Regions from separate parts of the Komagataeibacter rhaeticus genome, predicted to be linked through region 2. Evidence: predicted binding sites of a transcription regulator. Region 2 holds the regulator's gene; each other region holds the start of a gene.
The links. Region 2 encodes LexA, which represses DNA repair genes until DNA is damaged. Its sites were predicted from a motif close to TGTTCTANNTANGTTC; they were not measured.
Positions count from the first base shown of each region.

Region 1: the regulator LexA is predicted to act here: its motif matches at 2,312-2,327, upstream of GWK63_RS15205 (ImuA family protein).
Region 3: the regulator LexA is predicted to act here: its motif matches at 6,485-6,500, upstream of recA (recombinase RecA).

Region 1 covers NZ_CP050139.1:3,299,465-3,309,203, reverse strand. The annotation lists gene GWK63_RS15220 (DUF6504 family protein) at 1-463, shown strand, start outside; partial or broken gene GWK63_RS15215 (PHP domain-containing protein) at 460-1,341, shown strand; gene GWK63_RS15210 (SOS response-associated peptidase) at 1,461-2,111, opposite strand; gene GWK63_RS15205 (ImuA family protein) at 2,376-3,152, shown strand; gene GWK63_RS15200 (Y-family DNA polymerase) at 3,052-4,590, shown strand; gene GWK63_RS15195 (error-prone DNA polymerase) at 4,587-7,754, shown strand; partial or broken gene GWK63_RS15190 (transposase) at 8,142-8,303, opposite strand; partial or broken gene GWK63_RS15185 (helix-turn-helix domain-containing protein) at 8,275-8,412, opposite strand; gene GWK63_RS15180 (ATP-binding protein) at 8,447-9,739, shown strand, end outside.
Region 2 covers NZ_CP050139.1:1,886,456-1,896,194, forward strand. The annotation lists gene prmC (peptide chain release factor N(5)-glutamine methyltransferase) at 1-326, shown strand, start outside; gene GWK63_RS08565 (DUF4167 domain-containing protein) at 591-1,160, shown strand; gene GWK63_RS08570 (hypothetical protein) at 1,215-1,472, opposite strand; gene GWK63_RS08575 (adenosylmethionine--8-amino-7-oxononanoate transaminase) at 1,520-2,791, opposite strand; gene GWK63_RS08580 (aminotransferase class I/II-fold pyridoxal phosphate-dependent enzyme) at 2,855-4,045, shown strand; gene GWK63_RS08585 (alpha/beta fold hydrolase) at 4,046-4,705, shown strand; gene bioD (dethiobiotin synthase) at 4,702-6,108, shown strand; gene lexA (transcriptional repressor LexA) at 6,102-6,776, opposite strand; gene GWK63_RS08600 (molybdopterin molybdotransferase MoeA) at 6,900-8,108, opposite strand; gene rpmG (50S ribosomal protein L33) at 8,268-8,435, shown strand; gene GWK63_RS08610 (FtsB family cell division protein) at 8,515-8,844, opposite strand; gene eno (phosphopyruvate hydratase) at 8,905-9,739, opposite strand, start outside.
Region 3 covers NZ_CP050139.1:624,510-634,248, reverse strand. The annotation lists gene GWK63_RS03005 (ferritin-like domain-containing protein) at 1-502, shown strand, start outside; gene aldA (aldehyde dehydrogenase) at 644-2,092, shown strand; gene coaA (type I pantothenate kinase) at 2,247-3,227, opposite strand; gene GWK63_RS02990 (glycerate kinase type-2 family protein) at 3,526-4,848, shown strand; gene GWK63_RS02985 (hypothetical protein) at 4,845-5,300, opposite strand; gene recA (recombinase RecA) at 5,338-6,384, opposite strand; gene GWK63_RS02975 (gamma-glutamyltransferase) at 6,564-7,985, opposite strand; gene GWK63_RS02970 (DsbA family protein) at 8,225-9,013, shown strand; gene hemA (5-aminolevulinate synthase) at 9,099-9,739, opposite strand, start outside.

The sequences.
Region 1 (9,739 bases), 1.4 Mb from region 2:
GGAAGAAGAGGCCGACGTCTCCGACCTGATCGATACCCTGGCCAACCGTGTCGGCACGCAGGCCCTGTATCGCTTCGCCCCGGTGGAAAGCGACGTGCCCGAGCGGGCCGTCTGCCGCGTGCCCGCCCTTGCGCCCGAAGATACACGGGAGTGGCCGGATCACTGGCCGCGCCCCACGCGCCTGCTGCCCCGTCCCGAGCCGATCCAGACCATGGCCGTGCTGCCCGACCATCCACCGGTCTTCTTCATCTGGCGCGGCATCCGCCACCGGATCAGATGCGCCGATGGCCCTGAGCGCGTGTTTGGCGAATGGTGGAAAGGGGATGGCGAACTCACCACCGTGCGCGATTACTTCCGGGTGGAGGATACCAGCGGCGAGACATTCTGGGTTTACCGGACCGGGGATGGCGAACATGGCGAGACCGGTTCGCAGGGCTGGTTCCTGCACGGTCTCTTTGAATGAGCGTGGCATACGCCGAACTGCAGGTCACGACGTACTTCTCGTTCCTGCGCGGCGCATCCTCACCAATTGAACTGTTCGAGCAGGCGAAGGCCCTTGGCATTGAAGCGCTGGGCATCTGCGACCGCAATTCCCTGGCGGGCATGGTGCAGGCCCATGTCGCGGCCAAAGAGACCGGCATCCGCCTGGTCGTGGGCTGCCGTCTCGACCTTGCCGATTTCGCGCCCGTGCTGGTCTACCCGACGGACCGGGCCGCCTATGCCCGGTTGTGCCGACTGCTGAGCCTTGGCAAGGCCCGGGCCGGGAAGGGGAAATGCCATCTGCTCTGGGAGGATCTGGTGGCATGGGGCGAGGGGCTCCTTGTCATCCTGCTCCCGGATACGGCGGATGATGCCTGCGCCCTGCATCTGCGCAAGCTGCAGGAGGCCTTTGCCGACCGGGCCTCCATGGCGCTGACCCTGCGGCGCCGGCCCAATGACCAGATGCGGCTGTATGAACTGGCGAACCTCGCCCATCAGGCGCGGGTGCCAATGATCGTGACCAATGACGTGCTGTTCCACACCCATGACCGGCGCATCCTGCAGGATGTGGTGACCTGTATCCGCAACCACACCACCATCGACGAGGCCGGGTTCGCGCGTGAGCGCCATGCGGACCGCTACCTCAAGCCGCCTGCGGAAATGGCCCGGCTGTTCAGCCGGTATCCCGAGGCGATCGACCGGACCCGTGAGATCGTAGCCCGTTGCCGCTTCAGCCTTGATGACCTGGCCTACCAGTATCCCGACGAGGTGTCCGTTCCGGGCCAGTCACCGCAGCAGGCGCTGGAAGCCCTGACCTGGGAAGGGGCGGCAGCGGCCTATCCCGAAGGCATTCCGCCCGATGAATCATAATCCACTGAAATCACTCAACTCATTTTCGGTCAGACACTAAGAAATGAAGGGCAGATTCTTATTTTTGTGACCGATAAGCCGACCTTCCACTCCCCCCCCAAAGGCGACATTTAATAACTGCCTACCGGGGGAGCATGTACCATCTTTAGGGCGTTGTCGGGCAGAGGACGTTGCAGTTGTAGCGCATCGTTCAAGGGCGCTTTCATCCACAGATCCAGTTCTTCCTGCCGGGTCAGGATGACCGGCATGGCTTTCGGATGAATGGTGCCGACCTCCCGATTGGCCGTGGTGGTCAGGAAGCCGAACAGGTCATCCGTCGTCTCGCCATCCGCCAGTTTCCGCACTGACGTCCACTGGCACCAGATCCCTGCAAAGAAAGCCAGAGGCTCCCCATCACTCCGGGCAAACCAGACGGGCCTGCTGGTCCCATCCGGCAGGCGCTCCGGTTCGGAAAAGGCCGTGAGCGGCACCAGGCAGCGATGCGCCACACCTTCCCAGCGCTTCCACCAGGTCGAGGTCAGATTGCGGATATTGGTCACGCCCCGATCGACCCTGTGGCCTTTCAGGTAGCCTGGCGGCGTGGGCATGCCCCAGCGCGCCATGACCAGTTCACGCCCATCCGGCGCGTTCCGCACGATGGGCGCCATGGTGTTGGGCCAGATCTCGGGCAGGGGCCGGAGATTGCCGGTGCGGTCAGTCATGACCCTGGCCGCCTCCCGGATCGCCTGCTGGCTGCTGGTCATCGCATAGAGGTTGCACATCACGCCGTCCTTTCGCGAGTCCGGATATGGGTGCCCTGCCGGATGGTATCCACCCTGCGGGATGGGGATGGCCGGACTGTTCCTGATAAACCCCTGCAATCCAGACAGTTTTCATCGCGCCTGGCTAGAGCGGCAGGCCTGTGCCCGCGTCCGGATCACAGCCGTTTTTCCAGAATGGGTTGACATTCGTCACCGCACCAGAACAAATAACGAACACAATCACTGATTCCGTGCCAGAAACACCCGAATGGACTGTCCGACCCCATGCCTGCACCCGAACCCCGTCCTGCGCTGGAGGCGCTGAGAGCACAGGTCAGCCGCCTCGAAGGCCAGGGCCGGCGCAGACGGGGCGTGCTGCCCTTCGGCATGCCCGAGATTGACGGTCGCCTGCCGGATGGTGGCCTGGCGCTAGGCGCGCTGCATGAGGTGGCAGGCGGCGGCCATGATGCCCTGAATGCAGCGGCATCCGGGCTGTTTTCCGCCGGGATCGCAGCGCGGACACGGGGCAAGGTGCTGTGGATCGCCACCCGTCAGGACCTGTACGCCCCGGCACTGCAGCAGGTCGGATTGTCGGCGCGACGGACCATTTACGTCGCGGCCAGTTCGGACGTCGATGTCCTGGCCTGTTTCGAGGAAGCACTGCGCCATCAGGGTCTGGGCGCGGTCGTGGCCGAGGTGGCCCGCCTGTCCATGACCGCCTCACGCCGCCTGCAGCTGGCGGCCGAGACATCCGGCGCACTGGGCATCGCCATACGGCGCTGGCGACGACAGACGGATGCGGCCGATTTCGGCCAGCCCACGGCGTCGGTCACGCGGTGGCGGGTCTCGGTCCTGCCATCCGTGCCGCTGCCAGTACCCGGCGTCGGCCGGTCCCGCTGGCTGCTGGAACTCATCCGTGCCCGCGCGGGCGAATGTGCCGATTTCGAAGTGGAGGCCTGTGATGCCAAAGGGAGACTGGCACCGTGTCGTCTCGCTCTACCTGCCGCTCTGGCCGACAGACCGGATCAGGAAGCGGCTGGGGACCGACGCGCCCGCGCCTGACTGCCCATTGGTGCTGGCCGGACGGGAAGGGCGGCGACGGGTCGTGCTGTCGGTTGATCTCGCCGCCCGCAGGCTGGGCCTGCGTCCCGGCATGCCTGTCGCGAAAGCGCAGGCGCTCCATCCCGATCTGCTCATCATGGATGCCGACCCGGACGGTGACCGGGCAGGGCTGGAGCGGCTGGCGCTGTGGTTCCAGCACCGCATCGCCCCCATCGTGGCCCCCGATCCACCGGACGGCATCGTGCTGGATACGACCGGTGCCGATCACCTGCATGGGGGCGAGGCCGTCATGCTGGAGAACATGGTCACGCGCCTGAAGGAGTCCGGGATCACGGCCCGGGCCGCAATTGCCGATACATGGGGTGCCGCTCATGCGCTGGCGCGCTATGGCCGGGGACCCATCACCCTCGTGCCGCCCGGTGAAACGGCGGCAGCGATCACCGACCTGCCCATCGAAGCCCTGCGCATGCCAGCCGACCTCATCGATGGTCTCCATGGACTGGGCATATCACGCATCGGCCCGCTGGCCAGCATGCCGCGTGCGCCGCTGGCCCTGCGCTTCGGCCCGGATGTCGCCCGCAGGCTGGACCAGGCTTTCGGGCGGCAGGCGGAAGCCATTGTCCCGGTCCGGCTGCAGGCACCGGTGCAGGTCAGCCAGAACTTTGCCGAACCGATCAGCGCCGCCGAGACCATAGCCCGCTACATCACCAAACTCGTGCCGCCCCTGTGCGCAGGGCTGGAGGAACGCGAGCAGGGCGTGCGCCGCCTCGACCTGCTGCTGCACCGGGTGGACAGCCGCACCGAGGCCGTCCGCGTGGCCACGGCCATGCCGGTGCGGGACGTCAGACGCCTGACCCGTCTGCTCTGTGACAGGATCGAGACCATCGATCCGGGCTTCGGGATCGAGCGCATGGTGCTGACGGCTTCGCTGGCCGAGCCGATCCTGCATCGCCAGGGTGTATCCGCCCTGATCGAGGAAGAAGAGGCCGACGTCTCCGACCTGATCGATACCCTGGCCAACCGCGTCGGCTCGCAGGCCCTGTATCGCTTCGCCCCGGTGGAAAGCGACGTGCCGGAACGGGCTGTCTGCCGCGTGCCCGCCCTCGCACCCGAGGACGGAAAGGAGTGGCCGGATCACTGGCCGCGCCCCACGCGCCTGCTGCCTCGTCCCGAGCCGATCCAGACCATGGCGGTGCTGCCCGACCATCCACCGGTCTTCTTCATCTGGCGTGGCATCCGCCGCCGGATCAGATGCGCTGATGGCCCCGAGCGGGTCTTTGGCGAATGGTGGAAGGGCGATGCCGAACTGACCACCGTGCGCGATTACTTCCGGGTGGAGGATACCAGCGGCGAGACATTCTGGGTTTACCGGACCGGGGATGGCGAACATGGCGAGACCGGTTCGCAGGGCTGGTTCCTGCACGGTCTCTTTGAATGAGCGTGCCATACGCCGAACTGCAGGTGACGAGTTACTTCTCGTTCCTGCGCGGTGCATCCTCACCGATTGAACTGTTCGAGCAGGCAAAAACCCTTGGCATTAAAGCGCTGGGCATCTGCGACCGCAATTCCCTGGCGGGCATGGTGCAGGCCCATGTCGCGGCCAAAGAGACCGGCATCCGCCTGGTCGTGGGCTGCCGTCTCGATCTGGCCGATTTTCTGCCCGTGCTGGTCTATCCGACGGATCGGGCCGCCTATGGCCGACTATGCCGACTGCTGAGCCTTGGCAAGGCGCGGGCCGGGAAGGGGAAGTGTCATCTGCTCTGGGAGGATCTGGTGGCATGGGGCGAGGGCCTCCTTGTGATCCTGCTTCCGGATACGGCGGATGATGCCTGCGCCCTGCATCTGCGCAAGCTGAAGGACGCCTTTGCCGACCGGGCCTATATGGCGCTGACCCTGCGGCGCCGACCCAATGACCAGATGCGGCTGTATGAACTGGCGAACCTGGCCCATCAGGCGCGGGTAGCAACGGTCGTGACCAATGACGTGCTGTTCCACACCCATGACCGACGCATCCTGCAGGATGTGGTGACCTGCATCCGCAACCACACCACCATCGATGAAGCTGGGTTCGCGCGGGAGCGCCATGCGGACCGCTACCTCAAGCTGCCTGCAGAAATGGCCCGACTGTTCAGCCGCCATCCCGAAGCGGTGGCCCGGACCGTGGAGATTGTGGAACGCTGCCGCTTCAGTCTTGATGACCTGGCCTACCAGTATCCCGATGAGGTCTCCGTCCCGGGCCAGACGCCGCAGCAGGCGCTCGAAGCCCTGACCTGGGAAGGGGCGGCAGCGGCCTATCCCGAAGGCATTCCGCCCGAGGTCAGGAACATCCTCACCCATGAACTCGCCCTGATCGGGCGCATGGACTATGCACCGTATTTCCTCACCGTCCACAGCATCGTCCGCCATGCCCGCTCGCAGGGCATCCTGTGCCAGGGGCGGGGATCGGCGGCCAATTCCGCTGTCTGCTACGTGCTGGGCATTACCGCCATCGATCCGGCACGGACGTCGCTGCTGTTTGAACGCTTCGTCTCCGAAGAGCGCCGCGAGCCACCCGATATCGACGTGGATTTCGAGCATGCGCGCCGGGAGCAGGTCATCCAGTGGATTTATGGTCATTATGGCCGCAACCACGCCGCTCTCACGGCGGTGGTTACGCGTTACCGTGCGAAGGGGGCGCTGCGCGATGTCGGCAAGGTCATGGGCCTGCCCGAAGACCTGATCCGCACCCTGTCCGGCCAGATCTGGGGCTGGGGGCGGAAGCTGGATGAGGGCGCGCTGAATGAGACAGGGATCGACCTGTCCGACCGGCGCATCCGGCTGACGCTGGATCTGGCGCGCTGCCTGATCGGCGTGCCACGCCACCTGTCGCAACATCCCGGCGGGTTTGTCCTGACCCGTGACCGGCTGGATGAACTGGTGCCGATCGAACCGGCGGCCATGGACGCTCGCCAGATCATCGAATGGGACAAGGACGATATCGACGTCCTGAAATTCATGAAGGTCGATGTGCTGGCGCTGGGCATGCTGACCTGCATGAAGAAGGGGCTGGACCTTCTGGCCGAACACAAGGGGCAGCATTACACGCTGCAGACCATCCCGGCCGAGGATCCGCGCACCTATGCCATGATCCGAAAGGCCGACACGATCGGGGTGTTCCAGATCGAGAGCCGGGCCCAGATGTCCATGCTGCCGCGTCTCAGGCCCCGGGTGTTCTATGATCTGGTGATCGAGGTCGCCATTGTCCGGCCCGGTCCCATCCAGGGCGACATGGTGCATCCCTATCTGCGCCGGCGGGCCGGGCAGGAGAAAGAAATCTACCCGACGCCGGAACTCGAAAAGGTGCTCAGGAAGACGCTGGGCATTCCGCTGTTTCAGGAACAGGTGATGCAGGTGGCCATGGTCTGTGCCGGGTTTTCGGCATCCGAGGCCGACCAGCTGCGCCGCGCCATGGCGACGTTCAAGAATACCGGTACGGTCTCGCGCTTCCGTACACGGCTGATCGAGGGCATGACGGCGCGGGGTTATCCCGAGACCTTTGCCGAACGCATCTTCCAGCAGCTTGAGGGGTTTGGCAGTTACGGCTTTCCCGAAAGCCATGCCGCCAGCTTCGCCATTCTGGCCTATTCGTCATCCTGGATGAAATGCACCCATCCGGATGTGTTTCTAGCCGCCCTCCTGAATAGCCAGCCGATGGGCTTCTACGCTCCGGCCCAACTTGTGCGCGACGCCCGCGAGCACGGGGTTGAGATCCGGCCGATCTGCATCAACGCCTCGCGCTGGGACAGCACGCTCGAAGGCCCGGAGCGGGATGACGGGCTGTTTGCCGTCCGCCTGGGCATGAATCTGGTAAAAGGGCTGGCCAATGACGATGCGGCCCGGATCGTAGCGGCGCGGGGCGACCGTCCCTTTGCCTCGGTCGACGATCTGTGGCGCAGGGCAGGGGTGAAGGGAGCGGCCCTGACCCATCTGGCAGAGGCGGACGCCTTCCAGCCGGGACTGGGCCTGGCGCGGCGCGAGGCGCTATGGGCCATCAAGGCATTACGTGACGAACCTCTGCCGCTGTTTGCCGCAGCCGCCGTCATGCGTGAAGCGGAAGAACTTGATGTGCTGCTCCAGCCCATGCGGGACGGGGCCGAGGTCGCGCGCGATTACAACCGCACGGGCCTAACCCTGCGGAATCATCCCGTGGCTTTCCTGCGCGATGATCTTAGCGAGCGCGGGATGGTGACGTGCCAGCAGGGTCTGGAGGCCCGGGACAGGAGCAGCCTGTCGGTGGCTGGGCTCGTGCTGGTTCGTCAGCGGCCCGGTTCAGCCGAGGGTGTGGTGTTCATGACGCTGGAGGATGAAACGGCAGCGATCAACGTGATCATCTGGCCTGATATGTTCGAGCGTTTCCGCCGTGTGGTCCTGTCTGGCCAGATGCTGGGAGTCGTGGGGCGGCTACAGAAGGAAGGCGAGGTGGTACATCTCGTGACACGTGAGATTGTGGATCTCTCCCACCTGCTGGCCGATGTCGGAAACCGCTCTCTGCAGGTATCCCGAGACATCGATCAGGGACGTGCTTCTGAAAATATCATTGTAAAAGCGCGAAATTTCCATTGAATACCGAAATGAAATGCCAGCTTCGGTACGTGAAATTTGTTTCGATCCTTTTTTCCCTCGAGATGTGGATCTTGCCGCGAAGGTGATCATTTTCGTTAATCAGATCGAGGAGGACACAGCGGACCGTCCAGTTTCCTGATTGCAATCGTAATCCGCTCAGCGCCGCGACACACGTTCTCAACGTGGTGGCCGTACAGCCCGGATTCATCGACTAAATACTATCTCTTCATGAATGAGATTCGGCAAATAACACAGAAATATCGATATATTAACAGTAAAATGTAAATAATAGGATTATTTATAATAAATATTATAAAATAAATTACTGTATTGTGATATGCTCATATATTAGTTCCATGGAATATGTGTTTTTCCTGAGAGCCTGAATCAGAAAGCGGTTTGATTGATTTTTCGCAGAACTCTGCGGATATGGGCAATCATCAACCACGCGTGGGATGAAGAGATTGTTGCCTCGACATCCTTCGTGAGGCGACGGCAGCGTCCGAGCCATGCAAAGCTGCGCTCCACGATCCAGCGCATTGGCCAGATACTTCTTCACTGTCTTGCGATCGAGCCCTGTCTGGCGCGCGATGGCGCTGATGCTGAGCCCCTGTCTTTTGAGTTCCTGGATCAAAACGACCTCCCTGAGTCCTATCACCTGCTCGCCCTTCCTTTGGCATCAGCAGGGATAAATGTGCCGCGTGATCGTCATGGGGGCATGCCCCCATGACGATCACGCACAGTCCTCAAACTGGGGAATTTTCAACCAGCACATTTGGGGAGATTACAACCAGCACTCACAACAGGTGGCAGAGGAGCGCCGGACCCTTGCCTCCCAATTTTCCCGCGTGGGCAATACCCAACGTTTTGCCCTGCGCTCCGACATTATGGCGGCCCGCCATGAATCGTTCATTTCACGCGTTCAGGCAGCCTTGCAGGGGTTCGATATTTCCTGCGAATTCCTCGGTCCACATCAGGCATTGCAGGTCGCGCGCGAAGCGACCTATCGTGAAACGGCGGGCTCCGCCTGGAAACCGACCCTGCTGGGTGACCGGGTCATGCCACGGCTTCCCGACGATCTGGATGACCCGCAGCCACATCCGCAGGGCCTGCTCTGGCCGGCGATCCGGGACCAGATCTTCAATGCCGACGCCGAAACGAAAGGCGGGCAGCTCGTGACCGTGGGGGATTATACATACGCCCCGGTCGACATGACGATTGGCCCAGAGGATCCGCGCCCGTTCTCCGAACTGTCCAGCGTGCTCGGCCGCAAGAGACTGCCATGGCGCAGCGCCATGATTCTGGAGGGCGGTGGCCGCGCCGCCTTCGGCTTCAAGGAAGCCGGAGCCGGGTTTCTGGCGATGTTCCCCGGAAATAGCGACATTCGACGAGCGTTTGCCGCACTCAAGCTGGAGCGCCAGAAAAACAACCATAATTCCGTGCGGATGCGCATGACCGCCACAACCTGGGCTCCGGTTGGAGCAGAGGCGAAGCTGCGACGGCAGGCGTCGGACCTCTCCCAGGCGATTGATGCGTGGGGCAACAGCAAGACAACGCGGATTTCGGGCGATCCGCTGGAAGCGGCCATGGGTTCTGTCCCTGCCCTGGCGCTCGGTTCGACTGCGACCTCATCGCTCGCTCTTGTCGGTGACGCGTTCTCCATGATGCCGTGGGCACGCAGTGCGTCACCGTGGCAGAGGGGATCCATTCTCTTCCGCAAACCCGATGGTTCAATCTGGCCTTATGATCCGACCGGGGGCGGGCTACGCCCATCCGTCGTAGACATTATCGTAGCCCCACCTGGCGGCGGAAAATCCGTTCTGGCCAATACCATTCTGCTGGGCTTGATCCTCAGCAGCGCCGCGATCAGCAGCCACGGCACGAAGCTCCCCTATATCGGCAAGCTCGATATAGGGCCGTCCTCGCGCGGACTGATCGAGATGCTACGCAACGCGCTTGGCCCCGAACGCCAGCACGAGGCGGTT
Region 2 (9,739 bases):
GGGCCGATGCGGTACGCGGCCCCTTTGACCTTGTGCTGAGCAATCCACCCTACATCCCGCATGCCGACCTGGCGGGCCTGATGCCCGATGTCGTGGCGCATGAACCCGCGCGCGCGCTGGACGGCGGCCCGGACGGACTGGTGGCCTACCGCGCACTGGCGGCCATCATGCCCGCACTGCTGGCACCCGGTGGGACCGCAGTGCTGGAACTGGGTATTGGCCAGGATCGCAGCGTGCCCGCGCTGATGCGTGAGCGCGGGCTGGAAGTGGCGGAAATCCGCCCCGACCTGGGGGGAATAGGGCGCGCGCTGGTAGTGAAAAAATAATTTGGCAGAAAGTAATACGCACGGTATATTCCAAAGGCGCAGGGAACACGAACAGCACATAGATCTGCTCTTCCACTCCCCCGCGGGCGATCCCGATTGCAGAACAGAAAAGCTGGCGATGCGAACCCCCGGGTTCCGCCCGGCGCAGGGATCCATGTCCGGTCTGGACCGGACAAGCAATATGGCAACAGACGGGACGGGCAGACCGCCCCACGGTCCAGGGCAGCGCCAGCGACCGGCAACAGGAAAGTGCTGCGACAGCTTATGAACATGAAACGCATGCGAGGCCGTCACAATCGTTCGGGCGGCAGCAATGGCGGAAGCGTACGCCATAACAATGGCCAGATCCCGTTGAACCGCAACCACGTCTTTGACAGCAATGGACCTGACCTGCGCGTGCGCGGCACGGCACAGCAGCTATTTGAAAAATACCTTCAGCTGGGCCGTGATGCCAGCAGCACCGGCGACCGGGTCATGGCGGAAGCCTATTTCCAGCATGCCGAGCATTATTTCCGCATTCTCAATGCCATGACGCAGGCCGCGCAGCAGAGCCAGCAGGAGCGGCAGGAACGCATGAACAACGGCCGCCAGCAGCCGCAACCGCGCCCTGTAGCCGATAACCGCCAGCCGGCAGAGGCCGGTGGGGAGGAAACAGGCGAGCAGCCTGCCATAGCGGCACCACCTGCGGCACAGCCCGAAGAAACCGCGCCCCAGCCCGCCATTGCCGCGGCAGAACCACCCGCGGCACCGCGCGCGCCCCGTGCCCCGCGCGCGCCACGCCGCGCCAAGCCGCCGGTGGAAAAGAAGGAAGAACTGGAATCCAGTTCCTCCTGACCCGGAAAGCCCCCATCCGCCCTGCGGGTGGGGGTACCGTGTGGTTAACCGCGTTCAGCTACATGAATTGACCAGCCGCCAGACCTTGCGCTTGCGGCCGTCATTGGCTTGAGGCGCATCCTCTACCGTGACCAGACCCTGATTGCGCAGCGCCTGCAACGCCAGCCGGGCATGATAGGTACCCAGTTCGGGGAACAGGTCACCGATTTCCTTGACCGAACGCGCTTTGCCGTCAGACAGGATCTTCAGCACGATCTGTCGCTTGCTGTCATGATTTGTCATGCGCCAGGATCGGTGCTGGAAAAAAGTCATGCCGCATCCATACCAGATTCATCCCCAATGGCCTAGCCATCCATCTGTCAAACCTGCACCGAACCGGACAGGACCGTGTGGATGGCGGTCGTCAGCACGCGCAGCTCGGCAGCCGTGATGGTAAAGGCCGGGGTCACGTAAATAATATTGCGAAATGGGCGGACCCACACGCCCTGTGCCACCAGCGCCGCCTTGAGCGCATTCATATCGTGTATGTGGTCCAGTTCCACCACGCCAATCGCGCCCATCACACGTACGTCCACCACATGGGGCAGGTGCCGGCAGGCTTCCAGTTCGGCGCGCATCTGCGCACCGATGCGGGCGACCTGCGCCAGGCGGGGTTCACGCTCGAACAGGTCGAGGGACGCATTCGCGCAGGCACAGGCCATGGCATTGGCCATGAAGGTCGGCCCGTGCATGAGTGCATGCATCGGGTTGTCGGACAGGAACGCCTCGAACACATGCCGACGCGCGACGGTGGCCGCCAGCGCCATGGTGCCGCCGGTCAATGCCTTGGACAGGGTGATGATATCGGGCACGATGCCGGCCTGCTCACAGGCGAACAGGGTGCCGGTACGGCCAAAACCGGTAAAGATTTCATCAAGGATCAGCAATACGCCATGCCGGTCGGCAAGGGTGCGCAGGGTGCGCAGGACCTCGGGTGAATGGAACAGCATGCCGCCCGCGCCCTGCACTAGGGGTTCGACAATGATCGCGGCAATCCGGCCCGCCGACTGCGCCAGCAGGCTGTCCAGCGCCTGCGTACGCATGTCATCCGTTGGCAGGTCGGTCATGAAATGCTCGGGCAGGGCACCGGCATACAGGCTGTGCATCCCTTCCTCCGGGTCGCACACCGCCATGGTGGCCATCGTATCCCCATGGTAGCCACCCCGGAAGGCAAGCAGCCGGGTGCGGCCGCTCTCACCCTGGTTGAGCCAGTACTGGATGGCCATTTTCATCGCCACCTCGACGGCGACGGAACCTGAATCGGTAAAGAACACCCGCTCCAGATCACCGGGCAGCATATCCGCCAGCCGTGTGGCCAGCGTCAGCGCCGGTTCATTGACCAGGCCGCCAAACATGACATGCGGCATGCATTCAAGCTGGGCCTGCACGGCCTGACGGATATGGGGATGGTTATAGCCATGGCAGGCGGTCCACCATGAGGCGATGCCATCAATCAGTTCCGACCCGTCCGCCAGCGTTATGGTCCGGCCCCGCGTTGCCACGGCGGGCAGGGGGGGCGGTGCGGTACGCATCTGGGCGTAGGGTAGCCAGACATGATGCATGCCCCGTTCCAGCCATTGTGGTCCGCGCATGGACTGCCTCCATATGATATTGCGTTGGCGGGATTGACCGGAGCAGCCTGCTCCGGCAGGAGAATGCGCTTCATGGCCGGTTTTGACTCACTTTTCCAGACAGCACTTGACCATATGGCGGACCAGCATACCCGCCGCGTGCTGCGCCCCGTGCGCCATGTGGGCGCGGCCACCGTCATGCGCGACGGCCGCAGGCTGGTCAATTTCTCCGCCAATGATTATCTGGGCCTGGCCCATCATCCCGCCCTTGGCGCGCGCGCGGCACAGTGGGTGGCGGAAGAGGGCACGGGGGCAGGGGCATCGCGCCTTGTAACCGGTACCAGCGAACGGCACATGGCGGTCGAAGCCCGGCTTGCGGCCTTCAAGGGCACGCAGGCGGCCCTGCTGCTGGCCAGCGGGTGGCAGGCCAATGCCTCGGTGCTGGCGGCCCTGCTGCGGCTGGCGGCCGGGCAGGGCGCGCCGCCACTGGTCCTTGCCGACAGGCTGAACCATGCCAGCCTGCACCAGGGCTGCCTGGCGGCAGGCATACGCCAGATCCGCTTCCGCCATAACGATCTTGACCATCTGGAAAGCCTGCTCGTGCGCCACGCGGATACGCCGGGCCAGCGCGTGATCGTGACGGAAAGCGTGTTCAGCATGGATGGTGACCAGACCGATATCGCGCGGCTCTGTGCGATCGCACGCCGGTACAACGCCTTTACCTATGTGGATGAAGCCCATGCCACCGGCGTACTCGGCCCGCAGGGGCGCGGACTGTGCGCCGGGCATGACGTGGATCTGGTAATGGGCACGTTCAGCAAGGCGCTGGGCGGGTTCGGGGCCTATGTTGCCGGCACGCAGGCCCTGTGTGACTGGCTGGTCAATGCCTGTTCGGGCTTCGTGTTCACCACTGCCCCGCCACCTGCGGTCCTGGGGGCGATGGATGCAGCCCTTGAACTGCTTCCCATGCTGGACGAAGCGCGCGCGCGCCTGGCCCGTAACGCGGCGCATATACGCGGCGTAATCCGTGACTGCGGCCTGTCATGCGGGCCGTCCAGCACCCAGATCATTCCCGTCTTGCTGGGCGATGCCCCGCGCGCGCTGGGTTTTGCTGCGGCACTGGAGGCCCGTGGCATCCTGGCCACCGCCATCAGGCCACCCACCGTGCCGCCGGGTGGCAGCCGCATCCGGCTTGCACTCAGCGCCGCCCATACGGATGACATGATCCACCAGCTGGCCACGGCCATCCCCGCCGCCCTGCACGGGAGCGCCTGAATGGCACCGGCACTTCCCATCATCTTCATGCATGGCTGGGCGTTTGATCCGACCGTGTGGGAGCAGACCCGTGCGGCCCTTGGCCCGATGGAGACACGGTGCCTCGATTTCGGCTTCTTTTCCCCCCGGGCCGATCTTGACCTGCCGGCCCGGCCCTATGTCGGGGTGGGACATTCACTGGGGGCATTATGGCTGCTACGCCATCACGGCCCGCACTGCCGGGGGCTGCTGCTGATCAACGGTTTCAGCCGCTTCGGCGCCGGCCCCGACTTTGCCGATGGCATTTCCCCGCGCATAATCGCCCGCATGCGTACAGGCCTGCGCCATGCGCCCGAGGGCATGCTGCGGACCTTCCGCCAGCGTGCGGGCATCGACACGCCCGTCCCCCCCCATATCGCATGCGACAGGCTGGAACAGGGGCTGGCCGCCCTGATGGACATGGATTGCAGGCCCGACCTGCGCCATGCCCCATGCCCCGTGAACGTCATGGCCGGAACACATGATGCCATCGCCCCCCCCGGCCTGACACGGGCCTGCTTTCCGCCCCATGGCCCGGTTCCCACCCGGTGGCTGGACGCAGGGCACCTGCTTCCCCTGACCCATGCGGCCGACTGTGCCCGCGCCATTACCGACCTGACCCGACGGATACCCCCGCCATGACCCGCACCGCGCGCATTGCCGCCCGATTTGACGCAGCCGATGATTATGAACAGGCCGCCCGCGTGCAGCGCCTGGCCGCGATGGAACTGGCCCGCCGCATCGGCCGCCAGTATGGGCAGGAAGCACCCGCGCGTATTCTGGAAATCGGCTGCGGCACCGGCCTGCTGACCCGCGAACTGCGCAGGCTTTTCCCCCGCGCCCATATCACAGCAACCGACATTGCCCCGCGCATGCTGGACCGCATGGCGCGACAGATGCCCGGTGACACGCATCTGCGCCTGCATGTCATGGATGGGCAGGCACCGGACGCGCAGGGACCGTTCGACCTGATCTGCTCAAGCCTTGCCATGCAATGGTTCCATAACCGTGCACAGGCGCTGCATGCCCTCGCCGGGCTACTGGCACCGGGGGGACACATGGCCCTGGCCACGCTGGCCGCCGGCAGCCTTGCACAGTGGCGTGCCGCCTATGACCGTGCGGGCGTGGCCTGTCCCGTTCCGGACTACCCGACGCAGGCCCGGCTGCAGGCGGAATGGCCCGTCATGGGCACGGGGCTGTGGGAGGTATCGCAGATTGTGGACATGCCTGCCACACCGCTGGCCTTCGCCCGCGAACTCAGGGCCATAGGCGCCACCCATACCGACCACCCGCCCGCGACCGCAGGCCAGATGCGCCGCGTACTGGCGGCGGCCGGGGCGAATCCCTTCACCATGTCCTATAATGTGGCCTACGGGCAGTTCCGCAGGGCTGCGTGGCCCGGTGTATTCGTAACCGGCACCGATACGGATGTGGGCAAGACCGTCGCATCGGCGGCACTGGTGCTGGCATGGCATGCCGCCTACTGGAAACCGCTGCAAAGTGGCACGGACGACGCGCAATCGGACAGTACAAGCGTGCGGCAGCTCGCACGGCTGGATGACACACGGCTCTATCCGCCTGCCGCCACTTTTGGCGCATCCCTCTCCCCCGAGGACGCCGCAGCCCGTGCCCACACCCGCATCGATCCCGCTGCTATCGCCCTGCCGCCCCATCCGGCCGCACGCGGCCCGCTGGTAGTGGAAGGGGCAGGAGGCGTGCTGGTGCCCATTGCCGAACATTACCTGATGATCGACCTCATGGTCCGGCTTGCGCTGCCCGTGGTGCTGGTTGCACGCAGCGCGCTTGGCACGATCAACCACACGCTGCTCAGCCTGGCCGCCCTGCGCGCACGCGGGCTGCATGTGGTGGGCGTGATCCTGAACGGTCCGCCTGAACCGCTGGCCCGCAGCGCCATAGAACGGCATGGGCAGGTGCGGATACTGGCTGATTTCCCACCCGTCATCCCCATGGGGCCAGAGGCGGTGGCCGAACTGGCCGGTCGCCTGCCGCCATGGGCACAGGTTACCGGCGAGGGGGGTCAGTAACGGCGGATCAGCCCCGCCAGCGTCCCCTGCACGCTGACGCGCGACGCGGGCAGCAGGCGGGTTTCGTACCGGGTATTGGCGGGAATGAGCGCGATTTCGCCACCTTCGTGACGGATGCGCTTGAGGGTCACTTCATCCCCATCGACCAGCGCCACGACAATCTGGCCATCGGTCGCCTGCGTCCCCTCGCGGATGATGACCATGTCGCCGTCCAGTATGCCCGCGTCCTGCATCGAATCCCCCATCACTTCCAGCGCGTAATGGCTGGCCTTGCCCAGCATGTCCGCCGGAACGGCAATGCGGGTGGTGTCGGTCGTGATCGCCTCGATCGGATTGCCGGCGGCTACACGGCCCACGAAGGGTACCTCCACCACCGGCACCAGAAAGGCCGCGTCCGCGCCCTCGGGGCGGGAAGGCCCGGGTGCCTTGACCGGCGGGGGCGGCGGGATCTCGATATCTGGCAGGCGCAGGATTTCCAGCGCGCGGGCGCGGTGATGCCTGCGGTGCAGGAACCCCCGTTCCTCCAGTGCGGAAATCAGCCGGTGGATGCCGGATTTGGAGCGCAGGCCAAGCGCATCCTTCATTTCATCGAAGGAAGGGGAAAATCCGGTCCTGCGCAGATGGCCGTCTATGAATAGCAAAAGCTCATGCTGTTTTTTTGTAAGCATACCACATGTCCTTTTGCCGGGGCGATGACACCGCAACACGCGTGCGGTGGAACAAACCAAAAACCTGTTTCCATGTTCTATATTGGTTCCACCCGTCGCGTCAACCGGCTTTAGCGCCCGCGTTCAGGCCGGAGCCTGATCGATGCGGATGATGTCGCACATCTCCCCACGCCACGCGGCGGGGGCATGGGGCGCGCGCAGCACCAGCGCCTGGCTTTGCGCCAGGATGTGCAGCATGGCCGAATCCTGTACGGGAAAGGGCGTGGCCACAAGCTGGCCCTGCGCGTCATGCGCAAGGGTGGCACGCAGATGGTCCATGCGCTGGTCGTTGGCGGGCACATCCGCGCCAAGGACGGCACGCATCACGGGTTCGGCCGGCTGCGCCATGCCCGCCATACGGCGCAGGGCAGGCAGCACGAACACGATGGAACACACAAAGGCCGCCACCGGGTTGCCCGGCAGGCCGATAAAGGGCAGGCGGCCCAGATGGCCCGACATCAGCGGCTTGCCCGGCCGCATGGCGATCTTCCAGAAATCGGTCTTCAGGCCCACCTGTTCCAGTCCCCGCCGCACCAGGTCATGACTGCCGACACTGGCCCCCCCGGCCGTGACCAGCATGTCCACGCCATCGACCATGCGCTCGAGTGTGGCAAGGTCGGCCATGTCATCACGCAGGGCGGGCAGCATGACCGGCTCGGCCCCCGCCCCCCGCAGCAGGGCCGCCAGCATGGGGGTGTTGGAATTGGCGATCTGCCCGGTTCCGACCGGGCTGCCGGGCAGCAGCAGTTCATCGCCGGTCGCGGCAATGGCCACGCGTGGGCGACGCGTGACCGCAAGCCACGCATGGTTGGCGGCGGCCGCAACCCCCACGTCCCGCGCCGACAGCCTTTTGCCCGCCGGGATGATGACCTGACCCGCCGCAAAATCCTGGCCCTGGCTGCGCACGTAGGTACCGGGGCGCAGGGTATGGGTTGTGGTGACGGCCGTGCCATCGGCCTGCGCGTTTTCCTGTATCAGCACCGCATCCGTGCCTGCGGGCATGAGGCTTCCGGTAAAGAGACGCACGCACTGCCCCGCCCCGACCCGACCAGGAAAGGGATGCCCCGCCGGGGCGTTGCCAATGCACGCCAGCGACACGCCACCCCCCGAAAGGTCGGCCGCCCGTACCGCATAACCATCCATTGACGAAACATCAGCAGGCGGGTTGGACAGCAGGGCAGCCACGGGTGCCGCACTGACGCGCCCACAGGCTTCGGTCAGGGGCACGACCTCGGCGGGCAGGGGAAAAACCCCGTCCAGAATCCGTTTGCGCGCTTCGGAAACACTCAACATCGTGCACCGCACTCCTTTTTTTACCCGTTATCGACAAATTTAAGCAGAAATATCGGTCTGGGTGCTTGACCTCAGCCTTGTGTATGCGCATTTTCCGCCAACTTGAACCACTGCTGCACCCGAGTGTTCCAGCAGCGGCGGAGCAGTGCTGAGGATATCATGGCCAAGAGCAACACCATTCAGATCAAACTCGTTTCCACGGCGGACACCGGCTACTTCTACGTGACCAAGAAGAACGCCCGCGCCCAGACCGGCAAGATGGAACTGCGGAAATATGACCCCGTGGCACGCAAGCACGTGGCCTTCCGCGAAGCGAAGATCAAATAATCTTCCGCCCCGGCGGATACAGAAAAACCCCGGCGGAGACGACCGGGGTTTTTTTGCGCCTGCATTCCGGCCCCGTTGGTCAGTACAGGTGGTCATGGTCCCCGTAGGGCACGACAATCTCATCCTGACGGGCAAGGTTCTGCATGGAACGCGCGCGTTCATCCAGCAGGTCGGTATCCAGCGCGCCTTCCTTCAGCCCCCGCACGCGGCGTAGCCAGACTTCCTGTTCCGCCGTGGCGTCCTTCTGGGCGGAACGGGCTTCATCCAGCAGGTGCAGCTGGGTGGCATAGCTGTGCAGCCCGTGCTCCCCACGCATGGCATTCCAGCCGAAATAGGCGGTCAGGCCAATGAACAGGGCAGGGGGAATGGTTGCGTGCAGCACGCGCCGCATGATCTTGCCCAGTTGCATGATGTTCTTCCCCCTGCCTTGATATATGCCGGACGGACTTAGCCCGTCCGGCGTGGCGTGTCACCCGTTCTTCAGGATCGTGCGCCCGGCATAGCGGGCGGCAGTGGCCAGTTCGTTCTCGATGCGGATCAGCTGGTTGTATTTCGCCGTCCGGTCCGAGCGTGAAAGCGAGCCGGTCTTGATCTGTCCGCAATTGGTCGCGACCGCCAGGTCAGCGATCGTGCTGTCCTCCGTCTCGCCCGAACGGTGGCTCATCACCGCCGTGTAACCGGCGTGCTGGGCCATCTGCACGGCTTCCAGCGTCTCGCTCAGCGTGCCGATCTGGTTGACCTTGACCAGCAGCGAATTCGCCACGCCATCCCTGATGCCCCGGCGCAGGCGGTCAGGATTGGTCACGAACAGGTCATCACCCACCAGCTGCAGCTTGTGGCCCAGATTGGCGGTCAGTTCGGCCCAGCCTTCCCAGTCATCTTCGGCCAGGCCATCCTCGATCGAGATGATGGGGTAGCGGGCGGACAGGTCGGCCAGGTAGGCAATCATGCCGGCGGCATCAAGGCTCTTGTCCTCGCCCTTCAGCTCATAACGGCCATTCTTGTAGAACTCGGTCGCGGCGCAATCCAGTGCGAAGGTCACGTCATCACCCGGCCTGTAGCCCGCCGCCTCCACCGCACGCATCATGAAGCCCAGTGCTTCATCAGCGGATCTGAGCGCGGGGGCAAACCCGCCCTCGTCACCCACGTTGGTATTGTAACCCGCACCTGACAGGCTTTTCTTGAGCTGGGTAAAAATCTCGGACCCCATGCGGATCGCATCGGTCACCGTCGGTGCGCCCACGGGCTGGATCATGAATTCCTGGATGTCGATCGGATTGTCGGCATGTTCACCACCGTTGATG
Region 3 (9,739 bases), 1.3 Mb from region 2:
GAAGGCAATCGAAAAAGGCGCGCTGACCCCTGCCTATCAGGGTGATGTCAAGACCGCCATCGACCTGCTGCAGACGGTCGTGGCGACCGAACTCGTCTGCGTCCTACGCTACACGATGCATTCCATTTCCGTCGAGGGCATTACCAGCGAAAGCGTGAGGGCCGAATTCGCCACCCATGCCAAGGAAGAGCGCGCCCACATGATGTGGGCGGCCGAGCGCATCGACCAGCTGGGCGGCGTGCCCAACCTCTCCCCCGAGGGGCTGGCCACGCGGGCCGCCAGTGAATACGGAACGGGCGGCAACCTGATCGAGATGGTGCGCCAGAACCTGGTGGCCGAACGGCTGGTGATCGAACATTACCGCGAACTGATCCGCTACTTCGCCGACCACGACCCCACCACGCGCATCATGCTGGAAAAGATCCTGGCGGAAGAGGAAGAACACGCGACCGACATGCATGACCTTCTTGTCGCGCATGAGGGGCGTCCCTTCCTGTCCTGATCCGCGCGCCCCGCGCTTTTTTCTCCTGCACCTCCTGTCGCGCGCTCCCCGCCCCTGTGTGGCGGGGGCGGGGCGCATCTGCACGCGCACTGTCCCGCGCGGCACGAACACCCCATCCAATCCAACGGAGACCCCTCATCAATGACTGAGCCGAAAACCTATGACCTGTTCATCGGTGGTGAATGGACCAGAGCCGATAATACCGACCACGATACCATCAGGAACCCCGCAACCGGCGAAGTCCTGGCCAGGGTGGCCATAGCGGGGGAAACCGACGTGACCCGCGCCCTGCGCACGGCGCAGGATGCCTTTCCTGCCTGGAGCAGGCTGGTGGCGACCGAGCGGGCGGATTACCTGTACCGCCTGATCGAACTGATCCGGCGGGATACGGAAAAGCTGGCCCGCATCATCACCTCCGAAAACGGCAAGCCGCTGAAGGAAGCCCGGGTGGAGGTCAATTTTGCCATCCAGCTCATCCGCTTCGCCGCCGAGAACGTCCGCAGGCTGGAAGGCAACATCATTCCCGGCAGCCGACCGGGGGAGAAAATCCTGATCGAGAAGATCCCCCACGGCGTGGTGGCCGGAATCTCGGCATGGAACTTCCCGCTCGCGCTGACCGCACGCAAGCTTGGCCCGGCGGTGGCGGCGGGCAATACCTTTGTCATCAAGCCGCATGAACTCACGCCGCTGGCCACCCTTGCGCTGGCGGAACTGACGGTTGAGGCCGGTTTCCCGCCCGGTGTGTTCAACGTGGTGACAGGCGGTGGGGCCACGGTGGGCAACGCGCTGGTGGTCAGCCCCATCACCAGGCTCATCACCATGACGGGCAGCACGCCAGCGGGGCGCAGGATCATGGCCGCCGCATCCGAAGGGCTGAAGGAAGTCCGGCTGGAACTGGGTGGCAAGGCGCCGTTCATTGTCATGGAGGACGCCGATCTCGAGGCGGCAGCAAACGCCGCCGTGGCCGCGCGCTTCATGAACTGCGGCCAGGTCTGCACCGCCAACGAACGCACCTATGTGCACACCGCCGTGTATGATGCTTTCCTGAAGCGCCTGCGTGAAAAGGTGGCGGCACTGAAAACCGGCAACCCGCTGGATGACACCACCGACATGGGCCCCAAGATCAGTGCCGATGAGCTGGAAAAGGTGGACGGCATGGTCCGCCACGCGGTCGAACAGGGGGCGAAGGTTGAACTGGGCGGCAAGCGCCTGACGGGCGGTGCGTATGACAGGGGCAATTTCTATGCCCCCACGCTGCTGACCGATGTGAATGGCGCTATGGATATTGCGCGCAACGAGGTGTTCGGCCCCGTGCTGTCGCTGATCCGTGTGCGGGACTTTGATGATGCCATCACGCAGGCCAACGATTCCCGCTATGGCCTGTCCGCCTACATGTTCACACAGAACCTGAAATACATCATGCGGATGACCAGCGAACTCAACTTTGGCGAAATCTACGTCAACCGCGAAGGGGGCGAGGCGGCACAGGGTTTCCACCACGGTTATGGTGACAGCGGCATCGGCGGCGAGGACGGGCAGTACGGCCTTGAAGCCTATGTCGATACCAAGACCATCTACCTGAACGCATGAGGCAACGGGCCGCTGTACCCGCCACAGCGGCCCGGAGCAATCCGGGCCGCTTTTTTCATGCCTGTCGTTCCCCCACGCGACCGCCCCGCATCAGGCCGGTCATTCAAGACGCCCCGAAGGGCGACACCCGGAAACGCCTGTCTCCGGAGCAATTTCAGATCTGGCGCATCCATACCGTATCGATCGCATGGCTCGGGCTTTTGTGCATGATCACGCGCGCACGCTCCCGCGTGGGCAGGATGTTCTGCTGCAGGTTGGGCAGGTTGATGCGCCGCCAGATGTCACGCGCCCTGTGCTCGGCTTCGCCGGGCGAAAGATCGGCATAGTGATGGAAATAGGAATTCGGCTTGCGGAAGGCCGTCTGCTGCAGCAGCAGGAAGCGCCTGACATACCAGTCCTCGATCACCTGCGTATCGGCATCGAGATAGATCGAGAAGTCAAAGAAATCGGATGCCATGAACGGCTGTTCCGATACGGTCTGCAGCACGTTCAGCCCCTCGAAGATCAGGATGTCGGGCTGGTCGATCACCTGGTAGCGGCCGGGCACGATATCATAGGCTTCATGCGAATACACCGGCACCTTCAGGTTGCGCTCTCCCGCCTTGAGCGCGCCAAGGAAGGTGATCATCTGCCGCAGGTCGTAGCTTTCGGGGAAGCCCTTGCGATGCATGAGCCGGCGCGCTTCCAGTTCCCGCGTGGAATGCAGGAAGCCGTCGGTCGTGACCAGCGCCACATTGGGATGGTCCGGCCAGCGCGACAGCACCGCCTGCAGCAGGCGCGCGAACGTGCTCTTGCCCACGCCCACGCTGCCCGCGATCCCGATCACGAAAGGCAGCGTGACCGCGGGCGCGCCCATGAAGGCGCTCTTGACCATGTTGTTCAGGCCACGGGTGGCCATGACATGCAGGTTGAGCAGGCGCGACAGCGGCAGGTAGATCTCGCTTATGTCCTCCAGCGAGACCGGCTCGTTACGTCCACGCAGCGATGCAATGTCCGCCTCCCCCAGCGACTGCGGCACGTTCGCGCGCAACGCCGCCCATTCGGGGCGGGGAAAGATCATGTAAGGCTGCACCATGCCGGGGGAAGGATGCGTGGAGATGACGGGACGCGCCGCGTCCAGCACACAGTTCTCCATGCCCTTGTTCCTTTCTGCTGTGGCACCCGCGAACGAAGCACGGACCATCTGGCGCGTATCACCATCCCCCATGCCAATCCAGACCGGTCCCGCCCAATTTAGCGTGTACGGCGGCCACAGGTCGCCCCGTTGCCCGTATCCTGACACAGACGTGACAATTGTGACACAACTGCCGCCCCGTGCATGAATGGTATGGAAGGCCGGTGGCCACCGGCCTGCATCGCGCGGGGGCGCCACGCGTTGCACCCCGCACCGGCCCCATGGCCACCCGCCCCCGAAACAGGACCCGCATACCCAGATGAACGACCAGCACCCCCCTTCCCCCGCCCCCGTCCGGGGCCTGACCACGACGGGCTGGACGGATGGACGCGCCCGCGCGGTGCTGCGCCGCATTCTGGACGCGGCCATCCACAGCGCCATGCCGGACAGGGTTCTGGCCCGGTACCTGCCACCGCCGCCGAAGGGGAAATGCGTGGTGGTGGGGGCGGGCAAGGCCGCCGCGTCCATGGCGGCGGCGCTGGAACAGGCATGGCCCGACGTGGCGCTTTCGGGCTGCGTGGTCACGCGTGATGGTCATGGCACCGGCACGCGGCGCATCCGCGTCATGGAAGCCAGCCACCCCATGCCCGACAGCCGGAGCGTGGACGCAGGCCGCGCCATGCTGGCGGCCGTTGCCGGGCTGGGGCCGGATGACCTGGTCATCGCCCTGATCTCGGGCGGGGGATCGGCGCTGCTGGAATGCCCCCGCGCGGGCCTGACACTGGGGGATATCCGCACCCTCAACCATGCCCTGCTCCATAGTGGCGCCAGCATACGCGAGATGAACGTGGTGCGCCGCCACCTGTCGGCCATAAAGGGCGGCGGGCTTGCCGCGGCAGCCGCCCCGGCCCGCGTGGTCACGCTGGCGATCAGCGATGTGCCGGGCGATGACCCGCTCACGATTGCCAGCGGCCCCACCGTGGCCGACCCCACCACGGCCGCCGAGGCCCTGTCGATCCTGCATCATTACGACATGACAGTGCCCGATGCGGTGGAAACGGTGCTGATGCAGCCCCCAACCGACCGCATGCTGTCACCACGCAACCGCTATACCCTTGTTTCCACCCCGCTCATGGCGCTGCAGGCGGCGGCGGCCACCGCGCGCGACTGCGGACTGACGCCCCTGGTGCTGGGGGACGCGCTGGAAGGCGAAAGCCGGGACGCGGGCACGTTCATGGCCGGGATTGCCCTGTCCGCCCGCCTGCATGGCCTGCCGGTGGGGGCACCCGCCGTGCTGCTGTCCGGTGGCGAGACCACGGTCACGATCAACCCCGCCGGTCCCCCTCCGGGCCGGGGTGGACGCAATACCGAGTTCCTGCTGTCGATGGCCCTGACGGTGCAGGGCAATGAAGGCATATGGGCCATTGCCGCCGATAGCGACGGCATTGACGGCACGGAGGACGCGGCGGGCGCCATCATCACCCCCACCACCCTGACACGCGCCCGCGCGCTGGGCTGCGACCCGCGTGCCTGCCTGCGCGCGCATGACAGCTACAGCCTGTTCCGCACAACAGGGGATCTGGTCATGACCGGCCCCACCCTGACCAACGTAAACGACATAAGGGCGGTGCTGGTGCTCTAGTTGGACTGGCCGGGCTTGCGACCGTAGCTGACCTGCGTGTCCGGCACGACGAAGTGCTTGCCGTCATCACTGTCGGACGGCGCATCGTCATCGCCTGCCTGATTGGGGTCGTAACCCGAGGAGATCATCTGCATCGCCGCCGCATCGGGCGGGGTATGATAGGGTTCCGTAGCCGCGTCATCCGCCGGGTCGGGCGGCTTTGGCAGGTGACGGGACAGCGGGCGCAGCGCATCGCTTGCGTGGGGAACATGATGGCCACCGCTCCGGTGACCCAGCGGGCGGGGGGCCTCATCCACGTCAGCGGGGTCGTTGTTGTCGTCCTGCCCGGCACTACAGGCCGCAAGGCAGGCCAGCAATCCAACCATTGCAAGACGCGGTTTCATCCCGGCAGCCCCTTCCCCCTTCTTGCACCCTGCCCCGCCCACACGGCTCTGGCCTGCCGGGCGGGGCATCCCTGTCAGCCTGCCTTAACCGGGCAGGACGGGGGGATCAAGCCTCGCCGCCCTCATCGTCGGGACCAACCAGCATGGCTTCGGCCACCACACCGGCCTGCTCACGCACGCGGCGTTCGATATCGGCCGCCATTTCGGGGTGGTCGCGCAGGAACTGCTTGGCATTCTCGCGCCCCTGCCCGATGCGCTGGCTGTCGCACGAGAACCAGGCCCCCGACTTCTCCACAATGCCGGCCTTGACCCCCAGGTCGATCAGTTCGCCGACCTTGCTGATCCCTTCGCCATACATGATGTCGAATTCGACCTGGCGGAAGGGCGGCGCCATCTTGTTCTTGACCACCTTCACGCGCGTCTGGTTGCCCGTGACCTCGTCCTTGTCCTTGATCGAGCCGATGCGGCGGATATCCATGCGCACGGAGGCATAGAATTTCAGCGCGTTGCCGCCGGTCGTCGTCTCGGGGCTGCCGAACATCACACCGATCTTGAGCCGGATCTGGTTCAGGAAGATCAGCATGGTGTTGGAACGCGAGACGGAACCCGTCAGCTTGCGCAGCGCCTGGCTCATCAGCCGCGCATGCAGGCCCACATGGCTGTCACCCATGTCGCCCTCAAGCTCCGCACGCGGCACAAGTGCCGCAACACTGTCCACCACCAGCACGTCGATCGCACCCGAGCGGACCAGCGTATCGGCAATTTCCAGCGCCTGTTCACCGGCGTCGGGCTGGCTGATCAGCAGGTTGTCCACGTCCACGCCCAGCTTGCGCGCATAACCGGGGTCCAGCGCGTGCTCCGCATCGATGAAGGCGCAGGTGCCACCCTTGCGCTGGGCCTCGGCAATGGCGTGCAGCGCCATGGTGGTCTTGCCCGAGCTTTCCGGGCCATAGATCTCGACAATGCGGCCGCGCGGCAGGCCGCCGATGCCCAGGGCGATATCAAGCCCGAGGGAGCCGGTGGAAATCACATCGACCTGCTCGCTGGGCCGCTCGCCCATGCGCATGATCGATCCCTTGCCGAACGCGCGCTCGATCTGGCTCAATGCCCCTTCCAGGGCCTTGCTTTTATCGATACCCGGAGCCTGTGCCATTACGTGCCTATCCTGGTGCTTGAGGAGATGAAACCGAAAGCGGGCCTCCCGCCCGCCACCACCTGCGCCGGGCAGGCGGTACGTCCTGCACTGCAATATGGAACAAAACAGGACCATTTACAATGGTCCCACCCTGCCCCACACCGTGAATAATGCCGTACCGGCGCAAAAACGCCAGACTAGCGCGGCCCCATGGCCAGCCCCGCGCCACGCGGGTCGGTCGCGGCAACGCAGGTCGCGCCATCGCCCGGCAGCCCGCGCGGGCAGGATATGGCATTCACGCGCCCCTGTGCCGTGACGGGATGCGCGTCGGGTGCCTGACCGGCCAGGATATTGCGCATGGTAACGCCCACGGCGGCGGCGGCATCATTCTGCCCCGACCCCGCCGCCACGGCCCGGAATGCCCGGCCCTGACTGGCGATGGCCGCCGTATACAGCGGCTGTGGCAGGCGGGCGGGGGAGGCCCCCAGCACAATGCCGGTATTGCCCGCCATGCGCCCCGTGCCGAACAGGTTGTCCATGCTCAGGCTGCACGCCACGGCCATGCCGGCATGGTCCACCACCGTAAAGGATGTGGAGGCCGGGAGCGCGGGCAGGCCGCCCCCCGCCCCGCCACCGGCATTGACGAAGGCCTGCGCCCGCGCCAGCACGCTGTCCGCCGTGCCCCCCGTGGCATTGCCGTTCTGCGCGCGCCAGGCGGCAATGGCGGCCTGCGCACGGGTTGCGGCATCAGATGAGGCCGCGCTGCGGAAGGTAACGGCACTTCCCAGCCCGCCATCGGCGGGTGGCGGCAGGAAGGCGACCCGCGTCTCGCCATTTTCCACGACAAGGGGCTTCTGCTCCGACGGAACGGCCGCGCGCAGGTCCGCCACCTGCAACCCGCCGCCTGCCGCCTGGCTGCCCGCGACAAAGGACTGGGCCAGGGCGCCATTGTACAGATCACCCACCCCCATGCTGCGGATCTGGTCCAGCGCGCCGGACAGGTGCGTCTGCACCAGCGCATCGCCTTCGGCCAGCGCCTTGCCATCCGAACGGCTGAAGATGGCGCGTATGCCCGCATCGGCCAGCAGCGGCACCTGCACGGCCGCAAGGTCGCCCGCAAGCTGGCGGCTGACGTTGATGCCGTTGGAAGCCAGCGTGATCGCGCCGGGCAGCAGTTCGGAAAAGGCGACCGACCCGTATTGCAGATGCATGAGATACAGCCCGCGCGCCATCATCGGGACGGCTGCCGGACGGTCGGCGCGCGGCATGCCCGTGGCCGCCACCGTGCCCGCGACAGGCAGGAACATGAACGCCCGGCCGCCATTCTGGTCACCCGGCCTGTAGGCCAGGCAGGCCCCGCCCGCGCCAAGCGAGGCGCGCGAGGGCAGCGTGACCGAAAGTGCCATGCCCATGGCCGTCGCCGCATCCGCGGCATTGCCGCCACGCTGGAGAATGTCGCGGCCCACCAGTGTCGCCTGCGGCTCATCAGCCGAGACCGTGCCGATCAGCGCCCCGGGTGAAGGACCGAACATGTGCGACACGATCTTCACGGGGGAATACTTGTTGAGGGAACACCCCGTAACCGAAATGGCCAGCACCGCCGAGACTGCATGACGCATGTACCGGCGGGCGACAGGTGTTATCGAATGCTCAGGCACGCAACGCTTCTCCAATGGCAGGTCGGCTTGAATTCATTGAACGGCTCGTACCACGGCCACGCGATCGCCGCAGACCCGTTACGACTTAGCGGCCTTGGGGGCCATGGGCAACAGGCATGCCAGCCACCATGACCCATTCCTTTCCCGTGCCCGATCCTTTACAGAAGCACCCTATCGCGACATGACAACGGAGCAAACCCGTGACATTCATTTCCCCCCGCCGGTACCGTCCGCGCCTGCTGCCCATCCTGCTGGCCACGGGGGCCGTCATGATCGCCCGCCCCGGCACGGGCCATGCCGCCGATCCCGCCGCGACCTTCACCCCCGCCCAGCGGCAGGAAATCGTGGAGATCATGCGCAACGCCCTGAAAACCGATCCCACCATCCTGTCCGATGCCATTGCCGCCCTGCGCAGCACCGCCAATGCGGCCCAGCAGAACGCGGCCCGCAGCGCGCTGGAAAGCCACCGCGCCGACCTGCTCACACCCGCTGCCAGCGACGCCATACTGGGCAACCCGCAGGGGCACACCACAGTGGTGGAATTCTATGACCCGCGCTGCCCCTATTGCCGCAAGGTGCTGCCCGACCTGGACCGCCTTGCGCGGGAGGACAGGGACCTGCGCATTGTGGAGAAGGTCATTCCCGTACTGGGCCAGGGCAGCCTGATCACCTCGCAGGCGTTGGTGGCGGCCTTCGTGCAGGGGGGACAGGCCGCCTATTTCCGCATGCAGGCGGCGGTGATGGGGGATTCCGCCGCCCCCACGGCTGAACGCATGCGCACGCTGGCCACCCAGTCGGGCCTGAACGCCGCAACACTGGCCACGGACATGAATGGCGCCAGGGTCACCGCCATCCTGCAGGCCAACATGGAACTGGCCCGCGCCATCGGGCTGGACGGCACGCCCACCTTCGTGTTCAACGCCCGCCAGATCATTCCCGGCGCCGTGGGCTATGACGACCTGAAGAAAGCCATTGCCCAGAGCCGCTGAGGGCCGGTCATGCCCCACATGAAATAAGGCCGGTCGCACACAGCGACCGGCCTTTTTCATCAGGAGCGGCCTGCCTGTCCCGCAATCAGGCCATGGCCGCGACGGGCGGTGCCTCCGTCAGGTCATTGAGGCGCAGCAGATGCGTCAGCGCCGCCACCATGTCGTCCATCATCTGGTCGGTATGGTACGGCCCCGGCGTCAGGCGCAGGCGCTCGGTGCCACGGGGCACGGTGGGATAGTTGATGGGGGTGGCATAGATCCCGTAATCATTGAGCAGCCTGTCGCTCAGTTCACGGCAGCGCTCGGCATTGCCCACCGGGATCGGCACGATATGGCTCGGCGTCATGGTAAAGGGCACGCCCGCCCGGCGCAGCTTGTCACGGAAGGTATTGACACGTTCGAACATGCGCTCGCGCCGCCAGCCATCCTTGCGCACCTGCTGCACGCTGGCCAGCGCCGCGGCCACCACCGCGGGCGGCAGCGACGTGGTGAAGATGAAACCCGAGGCGGACAGGCGCAGGTATTCCACGATGTCGCTGGACGCGGTGATGTAGCCGCCATGCACGCCAAAGCCCTTGGCCAGCGTGCCCTCGATGATGTCCACCTGCTCCGCGACCCCGTCGCGCTGCGATACGCCACCGCCCTGCGCGCCATACAGGCCCACGGCATGGACTTCATCAAGATAGGTCATGGCGCCATATTTGCGGGCCAGCGCGCAGGTGGCGG